Regions from separate parts of the Methylobacterium sp. 17Sr1-1 genome, predicted to be linked through region 2. Evidence: predicted binding sites of a transcription regulator. Region 2 holds the regulator's gene; the other holds the start of a gene.

Region 1 (3,403 bases), 2.7 Mb from region 2:
GGGCAGGTCGGCACCGAGGGGCCGCGGGCGGCGGGCTCCGCCTGGGGCATCGCGGCGATCCTCGCCTCGGCGCTGACCTACGCGCTCTCGATGGTGCTCCTGCGGGCCCGGGCCCGGCACGACCCGGTGGTGACCATCGTGGCGATCCAGAATGCCGGCCCCGCCGCGATGCTGGCGGCGCCTGCGGCCTGGACCTGGAGTCCCGTGGCTGCGCCCGACTGGGCGCTTCTCGTCCTCGTCGGCCTGCTCGGCGTCGCCGGCCACCTCGTGCTCAGCCGCGCCTACGCCAGGGCCGAGGCCTCGCGCCTCGCCGCGATGGAATACACCGCCCTCCTCTGGGCGATCGGCCTCGGCTACGTCGCCTTCGGGGAGGTTCCGGGGGTGGCGACGCTGGCCGGCGCGGGTCTGATCCTGGCCGGGTCGGCGCTGGCCGCGCGGCGGTGAGCGGGGGCCTCGTCGCGTGCCTCGGCGATCCGGACACCCTCCGTGTCATTCCGGGGCCGCGTAGCGGAGCCCGGAATCCAGAACCTCAGTTCGCGCAGGAAATAGCGGCTCGCGCTCCGCCCGATGCTACACCATCAGCGGTTCTGGATCCCGGGCTCCGCTGCGCGGCCCCGGGATGACGCGGAGGGTGGCAGATCGGTCGAGATGATCAGGTGCCGTCGGCCTCAGAACCACCCCTTCAGCTTGAAGTACACCGCCGGGATCAGGGCGCTCGCGGCGATCACCGCGAGCCCGAACGGATAGCCGAACGTCCAGTCCAGCTCCGGCATGTGCTTGAAGTTCATGCCGTAGACCGAGGCCATCAGGGTCGGCGGGATGCCGATCACCGAGACGACCGTGAGCACCCGGAAGGTGTTGTTCTGCTCCATGTTGATCAGGCCGAGCGTCGCGTCGAGCAGGAACTGCACCGTCTCGGACAGCCGGGTCTCGAACTCGTCGAGCGAGGCGACGTCGAGGCGCAGGCTCTCGAAGCGGGCCTTCTCCTCGGCTTTGAGCCAGCCTTCCGCCTCGCCGGCGACGTAAGGCAGGATGCGGCCGAGCCCGAGCAGCGAGGCGCGCAGCTTCGCCAGGGCCTTGCCGCGCCGGCCGATGGCGCGCAGCAGCCGCCGCAGCGCGAGGTCGCGGCGCTTCGGGGCCGAGGCCTCGGTGCGGCCATGGCCGTTGGCGCTGGTGTCGAAGGTGAAGATCCGGGTCGAGAGCGAATCGAGTTCGTCGCTCATCGTCTCGAGGGTGTCGGCGAGGCGGTCGATCAGCTCCTCGACGAGCGCCAGAAAGGTCTCGACGCTGGAGGCAGGCCCGTCCCGCTCGGCCTGGCGCGCCTTCACGGTGTCGAAGGCGGCGAGCGGCTGGAACCGGACGGTGAGCAGCCGCTCCGGCGTCAGCACGAAGCCGAGGGGGCGCAAGGTGAGGTCGTCGTCGCGGAACGAGACCATCGGTGTGCTCAGATAGAAGGCGTCCCGGCGCCGGTTGAGCCGGCGCGAGTTCTGCACCTCGCTCAGCGCCGCGCGGGAGGGCACCCTGAGCCCGGTCGCGGCCTCGGCGAGGGCCGTCTCGGCCTCGCTCGGGTCGTCGAGGTCGAGCCAGGTGCCGTGGGCCGGAAGCGGCGCGGCCGCGCAGGCCTGGCCCTCGGCGACGACCCCATCGGAGCCGTGCAACGTGATCATGAGAGGCAGAGCTCCTGCTCGACGGGTTCGAATGTCCCTCGCCCGTCCATTGTGCCGCGCCAGCCACACGCCAGCGCCTTGACTCGCCCGCGCGGCCCGATTATCTCCACGCCAGCCTTAGCACTCACCTCACGAGAGTGCTAATGCCCGGGTTGGCAGGCGGCTTCGGCGCCAGCACCAACCGCAATGCGTTCTGCGAAGCAAGAGGGCAGCACATGCAATTCCGTCCGCTGCACGACCGTGTCGTCGTCCGTCGCATCGAGAGCGAGGAGAAGACCAAGGGCGGCATCATCATCCCGGACACCGCCAAGGAGAAGCCGCAAGAGGGCGAGATCGTCGCCGTCGGGCCCGGCGCCCGCGACGAGTCCGGCAAGCTGAACCCCCTCGACGTCAAGGCCGGCGACCGCGTCCTGTTCGGCAAGTGGTCGGGCACCGAGGTCAAGATCGACGGCAAGGACCTCCTCATCATGAAGGAGTCCGACATCATGGGCGTGCTGGCCTGACCGCCACCCCCTGATCGCCCTGCAAGCCTGACGGCGGCGCCCCTGTTTCGGGAGCTGACGCCCGAGGGTTTCCCCCCGCAACACCGAGTCACTGAGAGGATTCACCATGGCAGCGAAAGACGTCCGTTTCGCCTCCGACGCCCGCGAGAAGATGCTGCGCGGCGTGGACATCCTGGCGGATGCCGTGAAGGTCACGCTCGGCCCGAAGGGCCGCAACGTCGTGATCGAGAAGAGCTTCGGCGCGCCCCGGATCACCAAGGACGGCGTGACCGTCGCCAAGGAGATCGAGCTCGCCGACAAGTTCGAGAACATGGGCGCCCAGATGGTGCGCGAAGTGGCCTCGAAGACCAACGACATCGCGGGTGACGGCACCACCACCGCGACCGTGCTGGCCCAGGCGATCGTCCGCGAGGGCGCCAAGTACGTCGCCGCCGGCATGAACCCGATGGACCTGAAGCGCGGCATCGACCTCGCCACCCAGGCCGCCGTGAAGGACATCCAGAGCCGCGCCAAGAAGGTGTCGGCCTCGGAGGAGATCGCCCAGGTCGGCACGATCTCGGCCAACGGCGACAAGGACATCGGCGAGATGATCGCCCATGCCATGCAGAAGGTCGGCAACGAGGGCGTGATCACGGTCGAGGAGGCGAAGACCGCCGAGACCGAGCTCGACGTCGTCGAGGGCATGCAGTTCGACCGCGGCTACCTCTCCCCGTACTTCATCACGAATGCGGAGAAGATGATCGCCGAGCTCGAGGATCCCTACATCCTCATCCACGAGAAGAAGCTGTCGTCGCTGCAGGCGATGCTGCCGGTGCTCGAGGCCGTCGTCCAGACCGGCAAGCCGCTGCTGATCGTCGCCGAGGACATCGAGGGCGAGGCGCTCGCCACCCTCGTCGTCAACAAGCTGCGCGGCGGCCTGAAGGTCGCGGCCGTGAAGGCGCCGGGCTTCGGTGACCGTCGCAAGGCCATGCTCGAGGACATCGCGATCCTGACCCAGGGTCAGATGATCGCCGAGGACCTCGGCATCAAGCTCGAGAACGTGACCCTCCCGATGCTCGGCCGCGCCAAGCGCGTCCGCATCGAGAAGGAGAACACCACGATCATCGACGGCGCCGGCGAGAAGGCCGACATCGAGGCCCGCGTCCAGCAGATCAAGGCGCAGATCGAGGAGACCACCTCGGACTACGACCGCGAGAAGCTCCAGGAGCGTCTGGCCAAGCTCGCGGGCGGCGT
Region 2 (3,403 bases):
ACGGGGGTGCCCTTGTGGATGCCGCAGGAGATCGCCGCGACGTGGTCGCGCATCGGGTCGACCGAGATGATCGAGCGGCCGCGCATCCAGGTGAAGCACTCGTGCAGGGCGACCCAGGCGCCGGTGATCGCCGCCGTGCGGGTGCCGCCATCGGCCTGGAGCACGTCGCAATCGACCACGATCTGGCGCTCGCCCATCGCCGGCAGGTTGACGACGGCGCGCAGGGACCGGCCGATCAGGCGCTGGATCTCCTGGGTGCGGCCGGAGGGCTTGCCGGCATTGACCTCGCGCCGGTTGCGGTCGTGGGTCGCCCGCGGCAGCATGCTGTACTCGGCGGTGACCCAGCCCTTGCCGGAGCCGCGCAGCCAGGACGGCCCGCGCTCCTCGAGCGAGGCGGTGCACAGCACCTTGGTCTCGCCGAAGGTGACGAGGCACGAGCCCTCGGCGTAGCGCGAGACGCCCCGCTCCAGCGTGACCTTGCGCAGCTCGTCGGGGGCGCGCTTCGAGGGGCGCATGGGCAACTCCTGTCCAGGGCGCCGCGCGCTGACGGCGCGGCGCTTCGATCTGCTAAGGGCCGCGCGCTCTTAGGCGCTGGCGCCGGGGGCGGCAAGGGGAGCCCTCGGGGAGAACGGCCCGGGTCTCCCCCCCTCACCCGTCAGTAGTAGCCGTAACCCCGGTGATGGTGCCGGCCGTGATGGTGGCCCCAGTGCCGGTGGTGGTGATGGTGGCCCCAGTGCCCGTGATGGCGCCGGTGGTGGCCCCAGCCGCCGTGGTGGTGATGGCCGTGCCCCCATCCGTGGTGGTGACCGCGGCCCCCGCCGTGATGGTGGCCGTACTGGACCTGCAGCACCTCGGCCGCTGGCGCCGTCGCGGCGCCTGGCGCGAAGGGCGCCGCCTGGGCGGTGCCCGCCGTGAAGAGACCGCCCGCCACCAGAGCGGCCGCCGCCAGAAGCCGTGTGCCGGCCACCATCGGGTTTCGCATCGTCAGCATCCTCGCCTCCGGATCGTCTCGCCGCACGACGCGTGCGGCCATGGAGACGAGATTGGCGCCGGCGGGCTGAACGCGGTCTGAGACGCGAAGCCGGCTTCCGTTCAGGTGACGACACCCGTCGCGGCCGCGAAACCGGACCGCCGCGCGGCGTCGCGTCCGCTTGCACGGAGCGTCGGCTCGCATCACAGTAAGGGGTCGTTTGGCTCCCGTAGGGTTGATGAACACGCGCGACCTTCCACCCCTGCCCGGCGGCTCCGGACAGGCCCGTGCCATTGCCGAGCTCAACGAGCGCTCGCGGGAAATCTTTCGCCAGATCGTCGAGAGCTACCTCGCCACGGGGGAGCCGGTGGGGTCGCGCAACCTCGCCCGCATCCTGCCGATGGCGCTCTCGCCGGCCTCGATCCGCAACGTGATGTCGGACCTCGAGCAGGCCGGGCTGATCTACGCCCCCCATACCAGCGCCGGCCGGCTCCCCACCGAGCACGGCCTGCGCTTCTTCGTCGACGCGCTGCTCGAGCTCGGCGATGTCGGCCAGGAGGAGAAGGGCCGGATCGAGGCGCAGATGCGCGCCGCCGCCTCGCGCCACACCTTCGAGAGCGCGCTCACCGAGGCCTCGGTGCTGCTCTCGGGCATCTCGCGCGGCGCCGGCGTCGTCGTCACCGCCAAGCAGAACCCGCGGCTGCGCCACATCGAGTTCGTGCGGCTCGATCCCGGCCGCGCCCTGGTGGTGCTCGTCTCCGACGACGGCTCGGTCGAGAACCGCCTGCTCGACCTGCCGCAGGGCCTGCCGGCCGGTGCGCTGCAGGAGGCCTCGAACTTCCTCAACGCCCGGATCCGCGGCCGCACCCTTGGCGAGGTGCGGGGCGAGATCGAGGCCGCGCGGGCGGCGATGAAGCAGGAGCTCGACGAGATCACCGGGCGCCTGGTCGATGCGGGCCTCGCCCGCTCGGTCGGCCCGAGCGAGGAGCGCCAGCTGATCGTGCGCGGCCAGGCCAACCTCCTCGACGACCTGCGGGCGGCCGAGGACCTGGAGCGCATCCGCCTGCTCTTCAACGACCTGGAGAGCCAGAAGGACGTGATCGACCTTCTCTCCCGTGCCGAGGGCGGCGAGGGCGTGCGGATCTTCATCGGCTCGGAGAACAAGCTCTTCTCGCTCTCCGGCTCGTCGATGATCGCGGCGCCGTTCCGGGACGGCAGCCAGACCATCGTCGGCGTCGTCGGCGTCATCGGGCCGACCCGGCTCAACTACGCCCGCATCGTCCCGATGGTCGATTTCACCGCCCGGGTGGTGTCGCGGATGCTGGAGCGCGGGCGCGGCTGAGAGGTCAAGACCGGCGCAAGCGTTTTGTGATGTGGGGAACGCGGAAAAGCTGCTTGTCCCCCGGATTCACAAGGGAGGCGGGCTCCGGCATGGTCCGGGGATGGTTCGCGATTCCCTCCACCCGTGAGCGCCCCGTCCCGCCCCCTGCGCAGCCACCAGCGCAGCCTGTCCGAACTCGTGGGCGCGCTCGCCCGCGGCGAGGCGACGGGCATCACCGACATCCTGGCGGCGGTGACGCCCGGCGGCGGCAAGTCGCTGCTGCCGGTCATCGCGGCATCGAAGCTGATCGCGGCGGGCCTCGTCGACCGGGTGGTCTGGATCGTGCCGCGGGATTCCCTCCGGCTCCAGGCCGAGGAGGCCTTCGCCGATCCGGCCTGGCGGGCGGCTTTGGGCCACGCCCTCTCGGTGCGGGCGGCCGACAACTCGCCCGATCCGAGCCGGGGGCTGGCCGGCTACGTCACCACCTACCAGGCGGTGGCGGCGGCCCCCGCCCTGCACCTTTCCGAGATGCGGCGCCACCGCACCCTCCTCGTCGTCGACGAGGTCCACCACCTGCCGGCCATCGCCGACGGCGAGGCGGGGAGCGAGGCCGCGGCCTGGAGCAGCGCCCTGCTGCCGCTGTTCCGCGAGGCGAGCGTGCGCCTCCTCCTCTCCGGCACCCTGGAGCGGGCGGACGGCCGGCGCATCCTGTGGCTGCCCTACCGGACGGAGGGCGGCGCCCCGGTGCCGGACATCGAGGCCCCGGGCTGGGCCGTGATCGGCTATTCCCGCGCCGAGGCCCTCGCCGAGAAGGCGGTGCTGCCGGTCAATTTCGGGGCACTGGACGGCGAGGCGAGCTGGCTCGAGGGCGGGCGCACCAGCGGCCAGGCCCGGGTCGGCCCGCACCGGCTCTCGGGCTCGGGCCCGAGCGCGACGACGCGGCCGGCCCTGTTCACGGCGCTCCGCACCGGCTTCGCCCGCGACCTGTTGCGCGAGGCGTTCTTCGCCACCCGCCGTGTGCGGGCCGAGCGCCGGCGCAAGCGCGGCCTCAGCGCCACCGAGGCGGTCCGGGGCCTCGGCAAGCTCCTCGTCGTCGCCCCCGATCAGGCGAG

Evidence for each region. Region 2 encodes HrcA, which represses chaperone genes, less so after heat shock. Its sites were predicted from a motif close to GTTAGCACTCNCNNNNNGNGAGTGCTAAC; they were not measured.
Region 1: a site for HrcA is predicted at 1,784-1,812, ahead of groES (co-chaperone GroES). Genes of this name have one in related genera too.

Annotation. Positions count from the first base shown of each region.
Region 1 is NZ_CP029552.1:5,141,643-5,145,045, reverse strand. Features, by position in the region: gene DK412_RS23380 (DMT family transporter) at 1-444, shown strand, start outside; gene DK412_RS23375 (magnesium transporter CorA family protein) at 669-1,667, opposite strand; gene groES (co-chaperone GroES) at 1,883-2,170, shown strand; gene groL (chaperonin GroEL) at 2,277-3,403, shown strand, end outside.
Region 2 is NZ_CP029552.1:2,400,465-2,403,867, reverse strand. Features, by position in the region: gene rph (ribonuclease PH) at 1-515, opposite strand, end outside; gene DK412_RS10865 (hypothetical protein) at 656-991, opposite strand; gene hrcA (heat-inducible transcriptional repressor HrcA) at 1,209-2,312, shown strand; gene DK412_RS10855 (DEAD/DEAH box helicase family protein) at 2,436-3,403, shown strand, end outside.